3 regions of the Streptomyces sp. NBC_01334 genome follow, and region 3 is predicted to be linked to each of the others. Evidence: riboswitches for the same ligand, from Rfam matches in the RefSeq annotation. Region 3 holds a riboswitch; each other region holds the start of a gene.

Region 1 (6,313 bases), 1.4 Mb from region 3:
GTCTGTGGAGGACGCTCGTCGGATCGAGGCCGCGATCCGACGACCATGTCGGGAGGGGACACACGACCCCTCCCCTCACACGCTTCACGTGTGGAACACTGGTCTAGACAACCTGAACACTGAAGGGCAGCATCACATGGCTGAGCGCCGCGTCAACGTCGGCTGGGCCGAGGGCCTTCACGCCCGCCCCGCTTCCATCTTCGTCCGGGCCGCCACGGCCGCAGGTATCCCGGTGACGATCGCCAAGGCCGACGGCAACCCCGTCAACGCGGCCTCCATGCTGGCCGTTCTCGGCTTGGGCGCCCAGGGCGGCGAGGAGATCGTCCTCGCCTCCGAGGCCGACGGCGCGGACGTCGCCCTCGACCGTCTGGCGAAGCTGGTCGCCGAGGGCCTCGAGGAGCTCCCCGAGACCGTCTGAGCGCGCGGTCCCCTCTGCGCCTGAGCCGCCGCCGCTCTCGCGGATGTGGTTGCGCGTCGTCGGGGTCTCTCAATTGACGGTGGCGGTGTTCGTCGCTTCAAAGGTGTCGACCCGCCAACCCCGAAGGGCTCGCCCGAATTATCGGGCGAGCCCTTCGTATTTCCCTTTACGGGCAGCAGAAATAATCCCCCGCGAATTATCCCCTCTTTGTATACGGCCCTCGTGTTAATGCCGCAGACCCGTCATGTTTACGGGAGGTTGCGAAGTCCTCACACGGTCGGCGCGCTCGGGTCCGCCGGAAAAGCGCAGCCGGTGCGCGGCCGTCGCGCGCTCGGTGTGCAGCGCCGTGATCGCCCGCGCGCGCTCGCCGTCGCCGCGCGCCACCGCGTCCACGATCGCGCCGTGCTCCGCCCAGGACTCCACGGGGTTGGCCGGGGCCTCCACCGCGTACATCCAGGCGATCTTGTGGCGCAGCTGGGTGAGCATCGACGTCAGGGCGTGGCTTCCGGAGGACTGGGCGAGCGTCTCGTGGAACCAGCCCCCCAGCGAGCGCAGATCCTCGCTGTTGCCCCGCCTGGCCCGCTCCTGGCCCAGCCGGACGAGGCCGCGCAGCACCTTCAGATGGGCCTCGGTGCGCCGCTGGGCGGCCCGGGAGGCGCCGAGCGGCTCCAGGAGCATGCGCATCTCCAGCAGGTCGGCGGCCTCCTGCTCGGTCGGCTCCGCGACGCACGCGCCCGCGTGCCGCCGTGTGACGACGAAGCCCTCGGCCTCCAGCGTGCGCAGCGCCTCTCGGACGGGAACGCGGGAAACGCCGTAGCGGCGGGCGAGGAGTTCCTCGGTGAGGCGGCTGCCGCGCTCGTAGACACCCGCGACGATGTCGTCCCGAATGGCCGTGCACACCGAGTGCGCCGGAATACGCATGACGGACCTCCGCCTTAATCCCCGTGAAACGTCGACGATTGACGTGTGTTCCGTGACTCTATTGCAATGGGCGGGGATTTCCGATGGCGGGCCGGAATCCAGGGATATTTTTTGGACAGCAGGGCCTCGAAAACGGCGAAAGCCCCGGCCGGGAGGGCCGGGGCAAGACGATCTGTCGCCGTGGGTCGTCAGACGTTCACGCCGTGCGTGCGGAGGTAGGCGACCGGGTCGATGTCCGAGCCGTACTCCGCGGTGGTGCGGGCCTCGAAGTGCAGATGCGCACCGGTGACGTTGCCGGTGGCACCGGACAGGGCGATCCGCTGGCCCGGGGTGACCTGCTGGCCCACCGACACCTCGATGGAGGACAGGTGACCGTACTGGGTGTACGTCCCGTCGTTCATCTTGATGACGATCTGGTTGCCGTACGACCCGCCCCAGCCGGCCTCGACGACGGTGCCCAGGCCGACCGCGTGCACGGTGGTGCCGCTGGCCGCGTGGAAGTCGATGCCGGTGTGGCTGCCGGAGGACCACAGGGAGCTGCTGGCCTGGTAGCTGGTCGACACGTAGGAGCCGGTGATCGGCGAGACGAAGGTGTTGAGGCGCTTGCGCTCGGCCTCGCGGGCGGCACGCACGCGTGCCTCGCGCTCCTCCACGGCCTTCTTGGCGGCGGCCTGCCGGGCGGCCTCCTCGAAGGCCGCGTGCTTCTGCACGGCGACCTGGTCGTCGATCTGCTCGACGACGGACTCGCCGGCGGTGACCACGGGGATCAGCCCGGTCTGCTCGGGGGTGGGCTCGGCGGCGAAGGCCGGGGTGGAGGCGACGGTGGCCATGACACCGGTGGTGGTGAGCGCCGCGATGCCCGCCGCGCGGACGCTGCTGCGCTGCATCCGGCTGGGCCGACGGTGCTTCCCGGTGGCGCAGGTGAACGCCATGAAGTTGGGGGTGTCCTTTCCTTCCCTCTCGCCTACCGGGTTAGCTGACGGGTTCGGAGCAGGAAGGTCTCCTACGGACCCCCTCGCGTTCACGCGCGGGCGTCCGATTCACCCCAGGGACTTCACAGGTGGGTCCCCGGCTCCCCTGGCTCGCGCCGTACGGGGACTCGGCGATGACTGTCCGGTGCCGCGGCTGCGGCGCACTGCCTGACGAACAGCCCGCATGACGCTAAGCGGCGCGGGTTTCAATCCTCAAACGGATCCCGGTTTTTGTAGCGCATCCCACAGGGCAGACAGGCAACCTCCGCATCAATTCGGACATACGGAGGCCCTGGTGACGCTTTCGTCGACCAGGGCCCCCACACGCGCGTGCCGTTGCCGGGATCTACTCCGCGGACACGACCTTCACCTCGCCGATGCCGAGGGCCTCGACCGGCTCCTTGATCTGGGCCGCGTCACCGACGAGGACGGTCACCAGACGGTCCACCGGGAAGGCGTTCACGGCCGCCGCGGTGGCCTCCACCGTGCCGGTCGCGGCGAGCTGCTGGTACAGCGTGGCCTGGAAGTCGTCGGGCAGGTGCTGCTCGACCTGGTCCGCCAGCGTGCCGGCGACGGCCGCGGCGGTCTCGAACTTCAGCGGCGCCACACCGACCAGGTTCTGCACGGCGACGTCACGCTCGGCGTCGGTCAGCCCCTCGGCGGCGAGGGTGCGCAGCACCTTCCACAGGTCGTCCAGAGCGGGGCCGGTGTTCGGGGTGTCGACGGAGCCGCTGATGGCGAGCATCGCGGCGCCCGAGCCGTCCGGGGCGGACCGCAGGACCTGCCCGAACGCGCGGACACCGTAGGTGTAGCCCTTCTCCTCGCGCAGGACACGGTCCAGCCGGGAGGTGAGGGTGCCACCGAGGCAGTAGGTGCCGAGCACCTGCGCGGGCCACACGCGGTCGTGCCGGTCGGCGCCGATCCGGCCGATCAGCAACTGCGTCTGGACGGCGCCCGGACGGTCCACGATGACGACCCGGCCGGCGTCGTCGGCGGTCACCGGCGGCACGGGCCGCGGCTGGGCCGAGGAGCCCGTCCAGGCGCCCAGGGTGTCGCCGAGGAGCGCCGCCAGGTCGACACCGGTCAGGTCGCCGACGACCACGGCGGTGGCCGTGGCGGGACGGACGTGCCTCTCGTAGAAGGCGCGTACGGCGGCGGAATCGATCTTCTCGACCGTCTCCGCGGTGCCCTGGCGCGGCCGCGACATCCGCGCGGTGGCCGGGAACAGCTCCTTGGAGAGCTCCTTGGCGGCGCGCCGGGAGGGGTTGGCCAGCTCGTGCGGGATCTCGTCCAGGCGGTTGCGGACGAGGCGCTCGACCTCGCTGTCGGCGAACGCGGGGGCCCTGAGGGCGTCGGCGAGCAGACCCAGGCCCTTGGACAGGCGCGAGGCCGGCACCTCGAGGCTCAGCCGGACGCCGGGGTGATCCGCGTGCGCGTCCAGGGTGGCGCCGCAGCGCTCCAGTTCGGCGGCGAAATCCTCGGCGGAGTGCTTGTCGGTGCCCTCGGAGAAGGCCCGCGCCATGATCGTGGCGACGCCGTCGAGGCCGGCCGGTTCGGCGTCCAGGGGCGCGTCGAGGAGGATCTCGACGGCGACGACCTGCTGGCCGGGACGGTGGCAGTGCAGCACGGTCAGGCCGTTGGCCAGCGCGGTGCGCTCGGGCGCCGGGAACGCCCACGGCTTGGCCTCGCCCGCCCGGGGCTGGGGGTGGAAGTCCATCGTGGCGAGCTCGGTCACCGGGCCGCCTCCTCGTTCTCGTCCTGGTCGGCGGGGGCTTCGGCGGCGGTCGGCTCGTAGACGAGCACCGCGCGGTTGTCGGGGCGCAGGCGGGCCTTGGCGATCTCCTGCACCTCCTCGGGCGTCACTTCCAGCACGCGCTGGACGGCGTTGAGGGCGAGCTGCGGGTCGCCGAACAGGACGGCGAACCGGCACAGTTCGTCGGCGCGGCCGGCGACCGTGCCGAGCCGGTCGAGCCACTCGCGCTCCAACTGCGCCTGGGCGCGCTCCATTTCCTCGGCCGTGGGGCCCTCCTCGGCGAACCGGGCGAGCTCCTCGTCGATGGCGGCCTCGATGACGGGCACCTCGACGTCGCCGGACGTCTTCACGTCCAGCCAGCCCAGGGAGGGCGCTCCGGCGAGCCGCAGCAGGCCGAAACCGGCCGCGACGGCCGTACGGTCGCGGCGCACCAGCCGGTTGTAGAGGCGGGAGGACTCGCCGCCGCCCAGGACGGTGAGCGCCAGGTCGACGGCGTCGCACGCACGCGTGCCGTCCTCGGGCAGCCGGTAGGCGGCCATCAGCGCCCGGGCCGGCACCTCCTCCTCGACGATCTCGCGCAGCTGCTCGCCGATGACGTCGGGCAGCCCGCCGTCACGGGGCGCGGGCTTGCCGTCGTGGCCGGGGATGGAGCCGAAGTACTTCTCGACCCAGGCGAGGGTCTGCTCCGGGTCGATGTCACCGACCACGGAAAGGACCGCGTTGTTGGGCGCGTAGTACGTGCGGAAGAACGCGCGCGCGTCCTCCAGGGTCGCCGCGTCCAGGTCGGCCATCGAGCCGATCGGCGTGTGGTGGTACGGGTGGCCGTCCGGGTAGGCGAGAGCGGTCAGCTTCTCGAAGGCCGTGCCGTAGGGGACGTTGTCGTAGCGCTGACGGCGCTCGTTCTTGACGACGTCGCGCTGGTTCTCCATCGACTCGTCGTCCAGCGCGGTGAGCAGCGAGCCCATGCGGTCCGCCTCCAGCCAGAGGGCGAGCTCCAGCTGGTGGGTGGGCATGGTCTCGAAGTAGTTCGTGCGCTCGAAACTGGTGGTGCCGTTGAGCGAGCCGCCGGCCCCCTGGACCAGCTCGAAGTGTCCGTTGCCCTTGACCTGGCCGGAACCTTGGAACATCAGGTGCTCGAAAAGGTGAGCAAGACCCGTACGCCCCTTGACTTCGTGGCGTGAACCGACGTCGTACCAGAGGCACACCGCCGCGACGGGGGTCAGGTGGTCCTCCGAGAGCACCACGCGCAGGCCGTTGGCCAGACGGTGCTCGGTCGCTGTCAGGCCCCCGGAGCCTGCCTGGGCTGTGGCCGTGTGACCCATGGGCATGTACGTCCCTTCCGATCGCGGACGCGGTCGTCGAAACCGCGGTTTTCCTGCCGGTCCTGCCACTGTATGCAAGCGTGCGGACGGTCCGCGAAGTTCCCGGACGACATACGCCGAGAGCGAGATCGCGTAGCCTGCGGGCAGCCGTGGAGGAGATGCCTCTGCGTTCGGGCCGGACGGCCGACGCCGGGTCCTCGCCCGCGCTGTCAGTGCCACGGTCCACAATGGTCCGCGTCAGATCCCGTATCACGCCCCAGCAAGGAGCCGGCAGCGATGGCCCGCCGCAGCACGAAGACCCCGCCGCCCGACGAGTCGTTCGAGGAGCGGATCCTCGACATCGACGTCGTCGACGAGATGCAGGGCTCCTTCCTCGAGTACGCGTACTCGGTCATCTACTCCCGCGCCCTGCCGGACGCCCGTGACGGCCTCAAGCCGGTGCACCGCCGCATCGTCTACCAGATGAACGAGATGGGCCTGCGCCCGGAGCGCGGCTATGTGAAGTGCGCCCGGGTCGTCGGCGAGGTCATGGGCAAGCTGCACCCGCACGGCGACGCGTCGATCTACGACGCCCTGGTGCGGATGGCGCAGCCCTTCTCCATGCGCGTGCCGCTGATCGACGGCCACGGCAACTTCGGCTCGCTGGGCAACGACGACCCGCCGGCCGCCATGCGGTACACCGAGTGCCGACAGGCCCAGGCGACGAGCCTGATGACGGAGTCGATCGACGAGGACACGGTCGACTTCTCGCCCAACTACGACGGCCAGGAGCAGGAGCCGGTGGCCCTGCCCGCCGCCTTCCCGAACCTGCTGGTCAACGGCGCGTCCGGGATCGCGGTCGGCATGGCCACCAACATGCCGCCGCACAACCTGGGCGAGGTCATCGCGGCCGCCCGCCACCTGATCCGCTATCCCGGCGCGGATCTGG
Region 2 (6,313 bases), 2.4 Mb from region 3:
AGGAGTGGCTGCACGTCCTGCGCGGGCGGCTGCGGCTGCGTCTCGGGGACACCACCGAACTGCTCGGGCCCGGTGACAGCGCGCACTTCGACTCGCTGACCCCGCACCGCATCGCGGCCCAGGACGCCGACGGGGTCGAACTGCTCTTCGTCCACACCCTGTTGCAGAGCCCCACGGCCACGCTGTGCCTGGGCCCGACCCCTTCGGACATCGGAGAGACGCCATGAAGGACATCGAGGAGAAGTTCCCCCGCACCCTCTGGATCCGGCTGATCATCTACATCGCGGTGGGGCACGTCTTCGCGGCGTTCCTCTGGCTGCTGTTCGAGGTGGGGGCCAACCAGTAGGGCCCCGGACGCCGCTGCGGCCTCCGGGGCAGGGAGCCGGACGCGACATCGGACGCGATGCCGGACGAGGTGTCAGTCGAGCAGGCGGTTCCGCAGCCGCTCACGGGTCTCGGGGGAGAGCCCGAGGCCTTCCTCCAGATAGGCGTCGACGCCGCCCCAGGTCTCCTCGATGGTCTCCAGGGCCGCCGCGAGGTACTCCGCGCGCGCGTCGAAGAGCGGGCTGAGCAGCTCCATGACCTCGGGGGAGTAGGCCGCGGCGGAGGTGGCGCTGCGGCGCACCCGGTAGCGGCGGTGCTTGGCGTTGGACTCCAGGTAGTCGGCGAGGATCGCCTCGCGCTCCACGCCCAGGGCGAGCAGCGTCACCGCGATGGACAGGCCCGCGCGGTCCTTGCCCGCCGCGCAGTGCATCAGGGCCGGGACGCTGTCCTCGGCGAGCGAGTGCAGCACCCGCGCGTGCTCGGCCGTCCGCTCCTTGATGATCGAGCGGTAGGAGGCGATCATCCGGCCGGCGGCCTTGCCGTCGCCGAGGATCCCGCGCAGCTGGTCGATCTCGCCGTCGCGGACCATCTTCCAGAACTCGGAGCCGTCCGCCGGGTCCGACAGGGGCAGGTTCACATTGCGCACGCCCGGGAGCTCGACGTCCGGGCCCTCCAGCTTCTGGTCCGCGGCGTTGCGGAAGTCGAAGATCGTGTGCAGGCCCAGGCCGGAGAGGAACGCGGCGTCCTCGTCGGTCGCGTGCGCGAGATGGCCGCTGCGGAACAGCACGCCGTGCCGCACCCGCCGGCCGTCGACGGTCGGCAGACCGCCCACATCCCGGAAGTTGCGCACACCGGCCAGCTCGGGCTCGGTCGACGGGATCTGCTGCGTCACGGGGGCTTCCTCCCTGTCGGTCTCCGTCGGCGCGGCTCGTGGTGGCCGACGGGACGCTTCCCCGACGATACGACATGGGTTCCCCGGGCAACGGGTTGTCCACAGGGCGGTACTCCGGACGTCTGACCAGGTGAAGAGTTGTCCACGGAAAGTTGCCCGGCAGGCCGACCGCATTCGATGATGTTGGTGCTTGATCGCACCTGTTCGAATTAGTGGGGGTTTGATGCCCGAGATCGCCGACAACGGCCGTACCTGGCTCCTTTCGGGGCCGACGAGCAGCTACGCCCTCCACCTCACCGAGGCCGACGAGCTGGTCCACCTGCACTGGGGCCCGGGCATCGCGCTCGCGGACGCCGAGGCGCTCGCCGCCCTCCCGGCGTCGGAGCGGGGGGCGTCCTTCGAGTCCCCGCTCGACGGCCGGGAGGAGTACCCGGTCGAGGGCGGCCCCCGCTTCGTCCGGCCCGCCCTGTCCGTGCGCACCGACGAGCGGCGCGGCACCGAATGGTCCTACGAGGACTTCGAGGCCGACGACGACGGGCTGCGGCTGCGGTTCCGGGACGCCGGACTGGCCCTCACCCTGCACTACCGGATGCGCGGCGATGTCGTCGAGCGCTGGACGACCCTGCGCAACGACGGTGAGCGGCCGCTGGAGCTGCTGCGCGCCGACTCCGCCACCTGGACCCTGCCCGAGCGCGACGACTGGCGGCTGTCGCAGCTGCACGGCCGCTGGGCCGCCGAGTCCCGGCTCACCCGGTCTCCGCTCACCTACGGCGAGCAGGTCATCGGCAGCCGCCGCGGCCACACCGGGCACCAGCACCTGCCCTGGATCGCCCTGGACACCGACGCGACCGAGGAGCGCGGCGAGGTCTACGGCTGCGCCCTCGGCTGGTCGGGCACCTGGCGGATCGCCGTCGCTCAACTCCCGGACGCGCGCGTGCAGATCACCGGGGGCGTCGGGTACGACGACTCGGGGCTGCTGCGGCTGGCCGCGGGGGAGTCCTTCACCACGCCCGTCTTCGCCGGCCTGTGGAGCGACGCCGGCTTCGGCGGGGCGAGCCGCACCTGGCACGCCTACCAGCGCGCGTACGTCGTCCCGGACGCCGAACAGGACCGGCCGGTGCTGTTCAACTCCTGGGAGGCCACCTACTTCGACATCTCCGAGGAGCAGCAGGCCACGCTCGCCCGGCGGGCCGCCGCGATCGGCGTGGAGCTCTTCGTCGTCGACGACGGCTGGTTCGGGGCGCGCACCGGCGACCACGCCGGACTCGGCGACTGGCGGCCCAACCCCGACCGCTTCCCGAACGGGCTGAAGCCCCTCGCCGACCAGGTGCACGACCTCGGCATGCAGTTCGGCGTCTGGGTCGAGCCCGAGATGGTCAACCCGGACAGCGAGCTGTATCGGGCGCACCCCGACTGGGTGCAGTTCCAATCCGGACGAAAGCGGACGGAGTTCCGCAATCAGCTCGTGCTGAACCTCGCCCGCGAGGACGTTCAGGAGTACCTCTGGGAGCAGCTCCACGGGCTTCTCTCCAGCGCGCCCGTCGACTATGTGAAGTGGGACTTCAACCGCTGCTTCACCGACGCCGGCTGGCCGGACGACCCCTACCCGCAGCGCCTCTGGGTCGACCACGTACGGGCTCTGTACGCGCTCCTGGACCGGCTTCGGGAGGCCCACCCCGGGGTCGCCTTCGAGTCCTGCTCCGGCGGCGGCGGACGCATCGACCTCGGGATCATGAGCCGCACCGACCAGGTGTGGACCTCCGACAACACCGATCCGCTCGACCGGCTCGACATCCAGCACGGCTTCAGCCAGATCCACCCCGCCCGGGTCATGGCGGCCTGGGTCACCGACAGTCCCAACGCCCAGCTCAACGGCCGGGTCAGCTCGCTGCGCTTCCGGTTCGTCAGCGCCATGGCCGGCGTGCTCGGCGTCGGCGGGGACCTCTCCGAGTGGAGCGAGGAGGAGCTCGCCGAGGCGCGCCGGTGGGTGGACCTCTACAAGGAGATCCGGCCGCTCGTGCAGCAGGGCGACCTCTACCGGCTGCGGCCCCCGGCGGGCGGCCTGAGCGCCGTCCAGTACGTGCGCGGTGACGAGAGTGTCGTCCTCGCCTGGCTCCAGGCGCAGCGGTTCGGTGAGCCCGTCCCGGCGTTGCGGCTGCGCGGACTGGACCCGACGGCGTCGTACGAATGCCGCGAAACGGGCGAAGTCCACCGAGGGGCGGTACTGCTCCATCACGGGCTGCGCACCGGACTGCGGGGTGACCTTGATGCGACGGTTATCCGACTGCGTCGCATCTGAGGTTTCTGTCCGAATTGAATCCTTAATTCCAACTCGCTCTGGAATAAAGGAACCTGGAGAGCCGTCACGTGAGCAGCGTCATATCCGTGACCGTATGTCGCCCGTCATGTTCACGTAATTCGCATGCTTTTCCAGGGTGCTTGGCGGTGAACGGGTCCCTTGTCTCACGGAGTGTGACCGGGGATTCTCACAGGGGATCAAGAGAAAGGCGTCAGCGGCACAACCTCTGCTTGTCCCTGTGCGTTCCGGTCGCTTACGTTCCACACCAATCCGGACGGACGCCGAATCCTGCCACCGCCCGGAGCCCGCACACTCACCCGTATCTGGCAGGAGCGGGGGACCCACAGGCACAACCGCCTGTTCCGGTCTCCGGAACAGGCTTGGGGTAAAGCCGCGCCTCGGCGCGGCCGGGCATCTCCAGTCCGCACCCGACAGCTCACCTCGCAGGCGCCGGAGAGGAATTCGCCATGCCCGCGAAGGGTAAGCACCGCCGTCCGAAGGCCCAGCGCTTCACTCGTTCCATAGCCGTCGCCGGAACGGGTGGCGCCGCGCTCGCCCTTCCGCTCATGGGTGCCGCCGGCGCTCACGCGGCCCCCGCGCAGTCCGTCGCACAGTCGGCTTCCCAGGCCGTTCCGGAAAAGGCCGTGCAGTCCGTGCCGGTGGCGCAGAAGACGGCCACCGCCACGACGGCCAAGTCCTACACCGTGCGGTCCGGCGACTATCTGTCGAAGATCGCCGACGAGCAGAACGTCAGTGGCGGCTGGCAGAAGCTGTACCAGGACAACCGTCAGGCCGTCGGCGGCGACCCGTCGCTGATCCACCCCGGGCTGAAGCTCTCGATCGGCAAGAAGGCCGCGAGCACCGGTTCGTCGTCCGGCTCGTCGTCCGGTTCCTCCTCGTCCTCCCCGTCGAAGTCGAAGGCGTCCGGAACCAAGTCGTCGTCCTCTTCGTCCTCGTCGTCCGGTTCGTCCTCCTCGAAGGCGGTCACCCAGGCCGCCGAGAGCGGCACCGGTACCTCCAGCGGTTACACGCTGCCGGTGGCGGGCGCCACCGTCGGCACCGCCTACCACACGGCCGGCAGCATGTGGTCCAGCGGCTACCACACCGGCACCGACTTCGTCGTCCCGACCGGCACCTCCCTCAAGGCCGTGGGTGCGGGCACCGTCGTCTCCGCGGGCTGGGGCGGCGCGTACGGCAACCAGGTCGTCATCAGGCTCGCCGACGGCTACTACGCCCAGTACGCCCACCTGTCCCAGCTCTCCGTCTCGGCCGGCCAGACCGTGACCGCGGGCCAGCAGCTCGGCCTCTCCGGTGCCACCGGCAACGTGACCGGCCCGCACCTGCACTTCGAGATCCGCACCACGCCGGACTACGGCTCCGACGTGGACCCGATCGCCTACCTCCGCTCGCACGGCGTCTCCGTCGGCTGACCCCCTCCGACTGCGACGACCTCCCGCCTGACACGCGGCCGAAGGCCGGACCCCGATCCCCGGGTCCGGCCTTCGGTATGTCCGGGGGATGGCCGGCGTTGGAGTTTGCGCGTTCATGATCGTTCTGTTGCGTTCTTGTGGCAGCCCCTGGTGCCCCATCGACAGGCGGGACAGGGTGGGGACACAGTGATCTCCGTCAGTGAGCAAGCGCTTTCTATCGCTCTTCGGAGGTTCTGTGTCCCGCGTCGACCGACGCATCGTCATCAAGGGCGCCGCGGCCGCGGCCGCCGTCACCGCCGTCACCCTGCTGGCCGGACTCGTCGCCGCGCCCACCGGGCACGCCGCCGAGGTCCCGCGCCGGATCGTCGAGAACCTCGACCGCGGCCTGGTCGCCACCCCGTCCGGCGAAGGAACCTTCCTCAGCTGGCGGCTGCTCGGCACCGAATACGCGCGGCACGGAAACGCCGTCGCCTTCAACGTGTACAAGAACGGACGCCGGCTCAACCGGGAGCCGGTGCGGAAATCGACGACCTACCGGGACGACACCCGGGGCGCGGGGACCTATACCGTCCGCGCCGTCGTCAACGGGCATGAGCAGAAGCCGAGTCCGGCGGCCCTGCGCTTCACCGACGGCTACGCCGAGATCCCGCTGGCCGGCGCCGACGGCTACACCGTGCAGCACGCCTGGCCGGGTGACCTCGACGGTGACGGACGCTACGAGCTCGTCGTCAGCCGGCTGTCCGGGACCCGCGACAGACCCGACCTGCTGGAGGCCTACACGCTCACCGGTGAGCGCCTGTGGCGGGTCGACCTCGGCCCCGGCTCGTACACCCAGGTCGGCGGGAACGGCGCCAACGACCCGGCGCCCGCCGCGATCAGCGGTTCCACCGCGATCGGCGGCTATCGCAACGACGACAACGTCACCGTCTACGACCTCGACGCCGACGGCCGCGCCGAGGTGCTGGCGCACACCGCCGCCGGGACCACCTTCGCCGACGGCTCGCAGGTCACCGCCGCCTCGCCCGCGAACCAGTTCGTGTCGGTGATCGACGGAGCGACCGGCACCGAGCGGACCCGGCAGCCCGTTCCCGACGACTTCGTGGCCGACGGCCCCTCCGGTGGCCACTTCGGCATCGCCTACCTCGACGGCGAACACCCCAGCCTGGTCACCAAGTCGGTCACCCGGGTCGGAGCCAAGCGCGGCGCGTTCCGGGTGCTGTTCCAGACCTGGGACTTCAACGGCACGGATCTCACCCGCCGTTGGAAGTACGTGGTGGATCCGACGACCGGCGCGACCAGCTTCCACCAGATCCGCACCGTCGACGTCGACGGGGACGGCAGGGACGAGATCGCCGACGGCAACTACGT
Region 3 (6,313 bases):
CCATCAGCGCCGCCTTCGCGTCGCACTCCCGCAACGGCGCCAGCGCGGACCGCGCTTCCTTCGCGTACCGCACGGTGTCCCGGCGGGCCTGCTCCAGCGCCGGGTGGGCGCGGAGCGCCTGAAGCGCCTCGGTGTGCCGGGCGTCGTCGGTCAGGTCGGAGTCCAACAGCTCGCACAGGGCGATGTCCTCGGGCAGCGACAGCCGCGCCGCCCGCTCCCGCAGCCGCAGCACGGGCAGTGTGGGAACGCCCTCGCGCAGGTCCGTCCCCGGCGTCTTGCCCGACTCGTGCGAGTCGGAGGCGATGTCCAGGACGTCGTCCGCCAGCTGGAAGGCGACGCCGAGCCGCTCGCCGTACTGCGTGAGCACGTCGACGACCGTCTCGTCGGCGCCGGACATCATCGCCCCGAAGCGGCAGGCCACGGCCACCAGCGAGCCGGTCTTGCCACCGAGCACGTCGAGGTAGTGGTCGACCGGGTCCCGCCCGTCCGTCGGCCCCGCGGTCTCCAGGATCTGCCCGGTGACCAGCCGCTCGAACGCCTCCGCCTGCACCCGCACCGCCTCGGGCCCGAGGTCGGCCAGGATGTGGGAGGCACGCGCGAAGAGGAAGTCACCCGTGAGGACGGCGACGGAGTTCCCCCAGCGGGTGTTCGCGCTGGACACCCCGCGCCGCACGGCCGCCTCGTCCATCACGTCGTCGTGGTACAGCGTGGCCAGGTGGGTCAGCTCCACCACGACGGCCGAGGGCACCACGCCCGGCGCGTACGGGTCACCGAACTGCGACGCGAGCACCACGAGCAGCGGCCGGAACCGCTTCCCTCCCGCGCGCACGAGATGCTGGGCGGCCTCCGTGATGAACGGGACCGCACTCTTGGTGGCCTCGAGCAAGCCTTCCTCGACAGCCGCCAATCCGGCCTGGACATCGGCTTCCAGAGCCTGGTCCCGCACGCTCAGCCCGAACGGCCCGACGACGGTCACGAGGGGTCTCCTGTCTGCTGGTGTCTACTGGCGATTACGCGGTTTGTCGATAGGTCTCTGCCATCACTCAAGTCAGCGTATCCGGTCACGTTTCGATCACCGATAGCCCCCACGTCCCGCGGGCTCGAATGGACTCGCCCGGGAGGCCCCCGCAGGCCAGGCGGCATCGGATCACGCCCGATATGGTTTCGATCAGCTCATATGAGCGGACATGAAGAGAGTTTCCGGGAACCGGAGATTCATGTCCCGGACCGGGACTCCCGTCGGCCCGGCGGGCCCGCCGGACCCCTCTTCACGTGACGACGATCACGCATTCTCTTCCCTCTCCCCCCGCGACGCGTCGGGCGCGAAGGAAGGCAATTCCCCTCCGCTCCCCTACGCCACCCATTGCCGATGCTTTAACAATGAGTTGGGCCTAATGCCCGATTCGCCACTCTTGTGAACGCTGGTGAGTTGGCTCACTCCCCACGGAGATCCGGTCCGGGTTCACCGTTCACCGATTCCCCGCACCCCTCAAGCAAGTTGAAGGTTTGCACCCACAAAGGATCAAGCACCCCATAGGTCACAGACCAAGGTCAATAGGGGTGATCTGTGAATCCGGTACTTGTTTCGGACATGTGCTCTCGCATACGTTCCCGGCCTGTCGGGCGGAACGCCGAATCCTGCCGCCGCCCGAACACCCATCGATAACGCTCGGCAGGAGCGGGGGAACCAGGTAAGTCGCCGGAACGGCATTAAGGACGTCTTGGATATGCAAGACGTTTCGGACATGTCGTACGGCTTGGGGTAAAGCCGCGACCGTCAGGGCGCGACCGGGCAGCTCCCGCCCGAACCCGACAGCTCACCTCGCAGGCGCCGGAGAGGAAATTCGACATGCCCGCTGCCGCTCAGCCGCGCCGCAACCGTTTCATCCGCACGCTCGCCGTCGCCGCCACCGGCGCGGCCGTGCTCGCTCTCCCCGTCCTCGGGGCGACCACCGCCTCCGCGGCGACCCCGGCCGTCTCCACGGCCACCAGCCTCGGCTACGCCAACAACCTCGACGGCTGGATCCGCGCCTCCCTCCAGGTCATGGGGCAGCACGGCATCCCGGGGACGTACAACGGCATCTACCGCAACGTCATCCGCGAGTCCTCCGGCAACCCCAACGCCATCAACCTCTGGGACTCCAACGCGGCCGCGGGCATCCCGTCCAAGGGACTGCTCCAGGTCATCGACCCGACGTTCCGCGCCTACCACGTGAACGGCACGTCGTGGGACTCGTACGACCCGGTCGCGAACATCACCGCCGCCTGCAACTACGCGGCCGCGCGCTACGGCTCGATCGACAACGTGTTCGGCGCGTACTGACCGTCCCGCCGGCCGGTCACCGGTGTCGGCCGCCGATGTCGGCCACCGGTGGCCGGTAGCCGGTAGCCGGTAGCCGGTAGCCGGTTACGGAAACAGACGTTCGAGGACGACGGCCACGCCGTCGTCCTCGTTCGACGTCGTCACCTCGTCGGCGACCGCCTTGAGCTCCGGATGCGCGTTGGCCATGGCGACGCCCCGGGCCGCCCAGTCGAACATCGGGATGTCGTTGGGCATGTCCCCGAAGGCGACGGTGTCCTCGGGCCGCAGCCCCAGGTGTTCGGCGGCCAGGGCCAGGCCCGTCGCCTTGGTGACCCCGCAGGGCTGGAGTTCGACGGTGCCCGGCCCCGACATGGTGACCGTGGCCAGCGAGCCGACCACCGAGCGGGCCGTCGACGCCAACTCGTCGTCGGACAGCGTGGGATGGCGCAGCAGTACCTTGCTGATCGGCTCGCACCACAGGTCGTCGCGCCGACCGACGCGCAGGGCGGGCAGCGTCGGGTGCGGCATCCGGTAGCCCGGCTCGATGAGCGTCAGCCCGTCGACACCGTCCTGGTCGACGGCCGCGTACAGCTGCCCGACCTCCGCCTCGATCTTGCCGAGCGCGGTCTCGGCCAGCTCCCGGTCCAGGGTGACCGACCACAGCAGACGGTCCGCGCCGGCGTCGTACAACTGCGCGCCCTGCCCGCACACCGCGAGCCCCCTGCTGTGCAGCCGGTCGAGCAGCGGGCGCACCCGGGGCGCGGGCCGTCCCGTCACCACCAGGTGGCGTGCGCCGGCGGCCGCCACCCGCGCGAGCGCGTCGAGCGACCGGTCGGAGAAGGTGTCGTCGCCGCGGAGCAGCGTCCCGTCCAGGTCGGTGGCGATGAGGGAGTACGCGGTGCGCGCGGCATATGCGGTGGGTGCGGCCATGATCAGAGAATACGGATCCCAGGCCCCACGGGTTCGACGCGAACCGGCCGACGTCCAAGTCCTGTCCGGTTCTGCCAACTCCCCTTGTACGCCTGGCTCAAGCCTGGCTGCCGACCGACTCAATGAAACGGCTTTCTGGCACATCGCCGGGTAGCGGACGGTTAAAGGCCTCTGCACCGATTGGCAACAACATAAGACGCTACCTACCGCGATGCCCAGGTGGACCGGTACCGTCCAGGTGTCCAGGGGGGACTTGATCGGGGGGTCAGGTTGAGCAGTGGGCGCATTCGTGTGCTGAGGCCGCAGGACCTCGGCGAGGGGGAGAGGGAGCGGTGGCGCGCGCTGCGTGCCGCGTCGACGCTGCCGCGAAACCCCTTCATGGAACCGGAGTTCACCGACGCCGTGGGCCTGGTACGGCCACGCTCGCGGGTGGCGGTGGTGTATGAGGGGCGTGAGCCGGTCGGCTTCCTGCCCCACGAGCGGGGCCGGCTCGGACAGGGCCAGGCCCTCGCGTACGGCGTCTCGGACGCGCAGGGCGCGGTGCTGGCCCCGGGTCTCGGGCTGAACGCCGACGAACTGATGCGGGCGTGCGGCCTGTCGAGCTTCGGCTTCGACAACCTGGAGGCGGAGCAAGGGCTGTTCGTCCCGCATGCGGCCGAGGAGTACGCCTCCTATGTCATCGACGTCGAAAAGGGTTACGAGACCTATGAGTCCGTGCTGCGCGCCCAGTCGCCGAAGTTCCTGAAGACGACGCTGGCCAAGGAGCGCAGGCTCGGCCGCCAGGTCGGGGAGGTGCGGTTCGTGTTCGACGAGCGCGATCCGGCCGCGTTGCGCACGCTCATGGCGTGGAAGTCCGCGCAGTACCGCAGGACCGGCCGCCGGGACCGGTTCGCACAGCAGTGGATCACCCGGCTCGTGGACGTGCTCTCCGAGACCCGCGCGCCGGAGTGCTCCGGCACGCTCTCCGTCCTCTACGCCGGCGACCAGCCGATCGCCGCGCACTTCGGACTGCGTTCGTCGACCGTCCTGGCCTGTTGGTTCCCCGCGTACGAACCGGAGTTGGCGAAGTTCTCGCCGGGCCTGGTGCTGCATCTGCGGATGGCCGAGTCGGCCGCCGTCGAGGGCATCGGGCTGCTCGACCTGGGGCGGGGCGCGGCCGAGTACAAGGACTCGCTGAAGACCGGGGAGCTTCCCGTGTACGAGGGAGCGTGGTCGCGTCCGGGGGTGGGCGCCGCGCTCTACTGGCTCAGCCGTGAGCCGTCCCGCCGGGCGCATCACTTCGTGCGCGGCCGGCCGAGGCTCGCCGCGGCGGCCGCACGGACATTGAAGGGCGCGGGCCGACTGCGCCGACCGTGACGGGCGGCACCGGCCGACCGGTGTGACGGGTGTGACGGGCGTGAGACAAGGGGGGTTCATGTACCGCGCTGCACGTGCACAGCAGGAGATACAGAGGTTCCTGGACATCGAGCCGGTGCAGGTCGCCGAGCTGGAACTGGACGACGGGGGTGCCCTCAGACCGGGACCGGGAAGTCCGCCCGTCACGCACGGTGAGGTGTTCGTGCTGGTCAGAAGGGGCGGGCGGCCGATCGGAACGCTGCTCGGGTCGGTACCGGAGGGAGCGGACCCGAAGACCGTCCTCATGGACCTGGCCACGCGCGAGCAGGCCCCCGGGCCGCCTTCGGCGGGACCCGCGGAAGGGGCCGCCCCGGTCACCACGGCCCAGGCCGTCGTGGCCCGGTCCGTCATGGCCTCGGCCGAGACCGCTCCGGCCGCCGCCGTCCCGACCGCCATGGCCCCGACCGCCACACCCTCGGCCTCCGCCGTCCCGGCGGTCACGGCCCCGACCGACACCACCGCCCCGGCCGCCGTCGTCCCGACCGCCACAGCCCAGGCCTCCACCGCCCCGGCCGCCGCCGTCCCGTTCACCACCGTCGTCGTCGCCACCCGTGAGCGCGCCGAGAAGCTCGCGTACGCCCTCGACTCGCTGCTCGCCCAGGATCATCCGGACTTCGAGATCGTCGTCGTCGACAACGCGCCCGTGACGGACGCGACCCGGGACCTGGTCGAACGCAAGTACGCCGAACGCGTGCGGTACGTCACCGAACCGGCGCCCGGTCTCGCCGTCGCGCACAACAAAGGCGTCGAGACCGCCCACGGCGAGGTGATCGCGTTCACCGACGACGACGTCGTGGCGGACCCGCGCTGGCTCACGGAACTCACCGCGCCCTTCACCGCCGACCCGGGCCTCGGCTGCGCCACCGGCCTGATCCTGCCGGCCCGGCTGCGGACCCCCGCCCAGGTCCTCCTGGAGAGCCACGGCGGCTTCGCCAAGGGCTTCACGGCCCGCACGTACGACCCACAGGACCCGCCCGCCGACGAGCCGCTGTTCCCCTTCACCGCGGGCCGCTTCGGCTCCGGCGCCAACATGGCCTTCCGTACGGAGGTGCTGCGGGCGGCCGGCGGCTTCGACCCGGCGACCGGAGCGGGGACGCTCGCGCGGGGCGGCGACGACCTCTACGGGTTCGTCCGGGTTCTCGCCGGGGGCCATCGGCTCCACTACACCCCGCTGGCCCTGGTCTGGCACCACCACCGGGAGACCTGGCGGGACCTGGAGACCCAGGCGTACGGCTACGGCGCCGGCCTCACCGCCTACCTCACGGCGATCCTCGTCAACCGGCCCGGCCTGCTGCCCGCGTTCCTGGCCCGGCTGCCCCGGGGGCTCGCCCACGCGCGGACGCTGACGGCGAGCCGGGAGGCTGAACCCGCGGCGGACGGCGCGCCCGGCGGTCACGACGCCCGGACCCACGCCTGGCCCGCCCGGCTCTCCCGGCTCCAGCGGCGCGGCATGCTCTACGGGCCGGTGGGCTATCTGCGGGCCCGGCGCGCGCTGCGAGGTGCTGCGCGATGACGGCGTCCGCACACAGAGCCGGCGAAAACCGCGACGGCAACAGCGGCGGCAACGGCAGCAACGGCAGCAACGGCAGCAACGGCAGCATCCCGGTGTTTCTGTATCACGCCGTGATGGAGGAACCGCCCGGCTGGATCGCCGAGTTCACCGTCAGCCCCAAGCAGTTCGGCGAA

Evidence for each region. Region 3 has a riboswitch for cyclic di-AMP ahead of OG736_RS25845 (transglycosylase SLT domain-containing protein). Riboswitches for the same ligand answer to the same signal wherever they lie in the genome.
Region 1: it holds a riboswitch for cyclic di-AMP, as region 3 does, so the genes downstream of both, OG736_RS32270 (M23 family metallopeptidase) here and OG736_RS25845 (transglycosylase SLT domain-containing protein) in region 3, are expected to answer to the same signal.
Region 2: it holds a riboswitch for cyclic di-AMP, as region 3 does, so the genes downstream of both, OG736_RS36470 (M23 family metallopeptidase) here and OG736_RS25845 (transglycosylase SLT domain-containing protein) in region 3, are expected to answer to the same signal.

The regions. Positions count from the first base shown of each region.
Region 1 is NZ_CP130718.1:7,171,336-7,177,648, reverse strand. It holds gene OG736_RS32280 (HPr family phosphocarrier protein) at 137-418, shown strand; gene OG736_RS32275 (GntR family transcriptional regulator) at 644-1,339, opposite strand; gene OG736_RS32270 (M23 family metallopeptidase) at 1,528-2,271, opposite strand; cyclic di-AMP (ydaO/yuaA leader) riboswitch at 2,286-2,454, opposite strand; gene OG736_RS32265 (M16 family metallopeptidase) at 2,657-4,045, opposite strand; gene OG736_RS32260 (M16 family metallopeptidase) at 4,042-5,391, opposite strand; gene OG736_RS32255 (DNA gyrase/topoisomerase IV subunit A) at 5,662-6,313, shown strand, end outside.
Region 2 is NZ_CP130718.1:8,186,261-8,192,573, forward strand. It holds gene OG736_RS36450 (helix-turn-helix domain-containing protein) at 1-227, shown strand, start outside; gene OG736_RS36455 (DUF6126 family protein) at 224-346, shown strand; gene OG736_RS36460 (tyrosine-protein phosphatase) at 419-1,216, opposite strand; gene OG736_RS36465 (alpha-galactosidase) at 1,440-3,515, shown strand; cyclic di-AMP (ydaO/yuaA leader) riboswitch at 3,823-3,978, shown strand; gene OG736_RS36470 (M23 family metallopeptidase) at 3,983-4,945, shown strand; gene OG736_RS36475 (rhamnogalacturonan lyase family protein) at 5,181-6,313, shown strand, end outside.
Region 3 is NZ_CP130718.1:5,748,047-5,754,359, reverse strand. It holds gene OG736_RS25850 (polyprenyl synthetase family protein) at 1-976, opposite strand, end outside; cyclic di-AMP (ydaO/yuaA leader) riboswitch at 1,624-1,846, shown strand; gene OG736_RS25845 (transglycosylase SLT domain-containing protein) at 1,850-2,323, shown strand; gene OG736_RS25840 (HAD family hydrolase) at 2,408-3,232, opposite strand; gene OG736_RS25835 (GNAT family N-acetyltransferase) at 3,524-4,588, shown strand; gene OG736_RS25830 (glycosyltransferase family 2 protein) at 4,647-6,140, shown strand; gene OG736_RS25825 (polysaccharide deacetylase family protein) at 6,254-6,313, shown strand, end outside.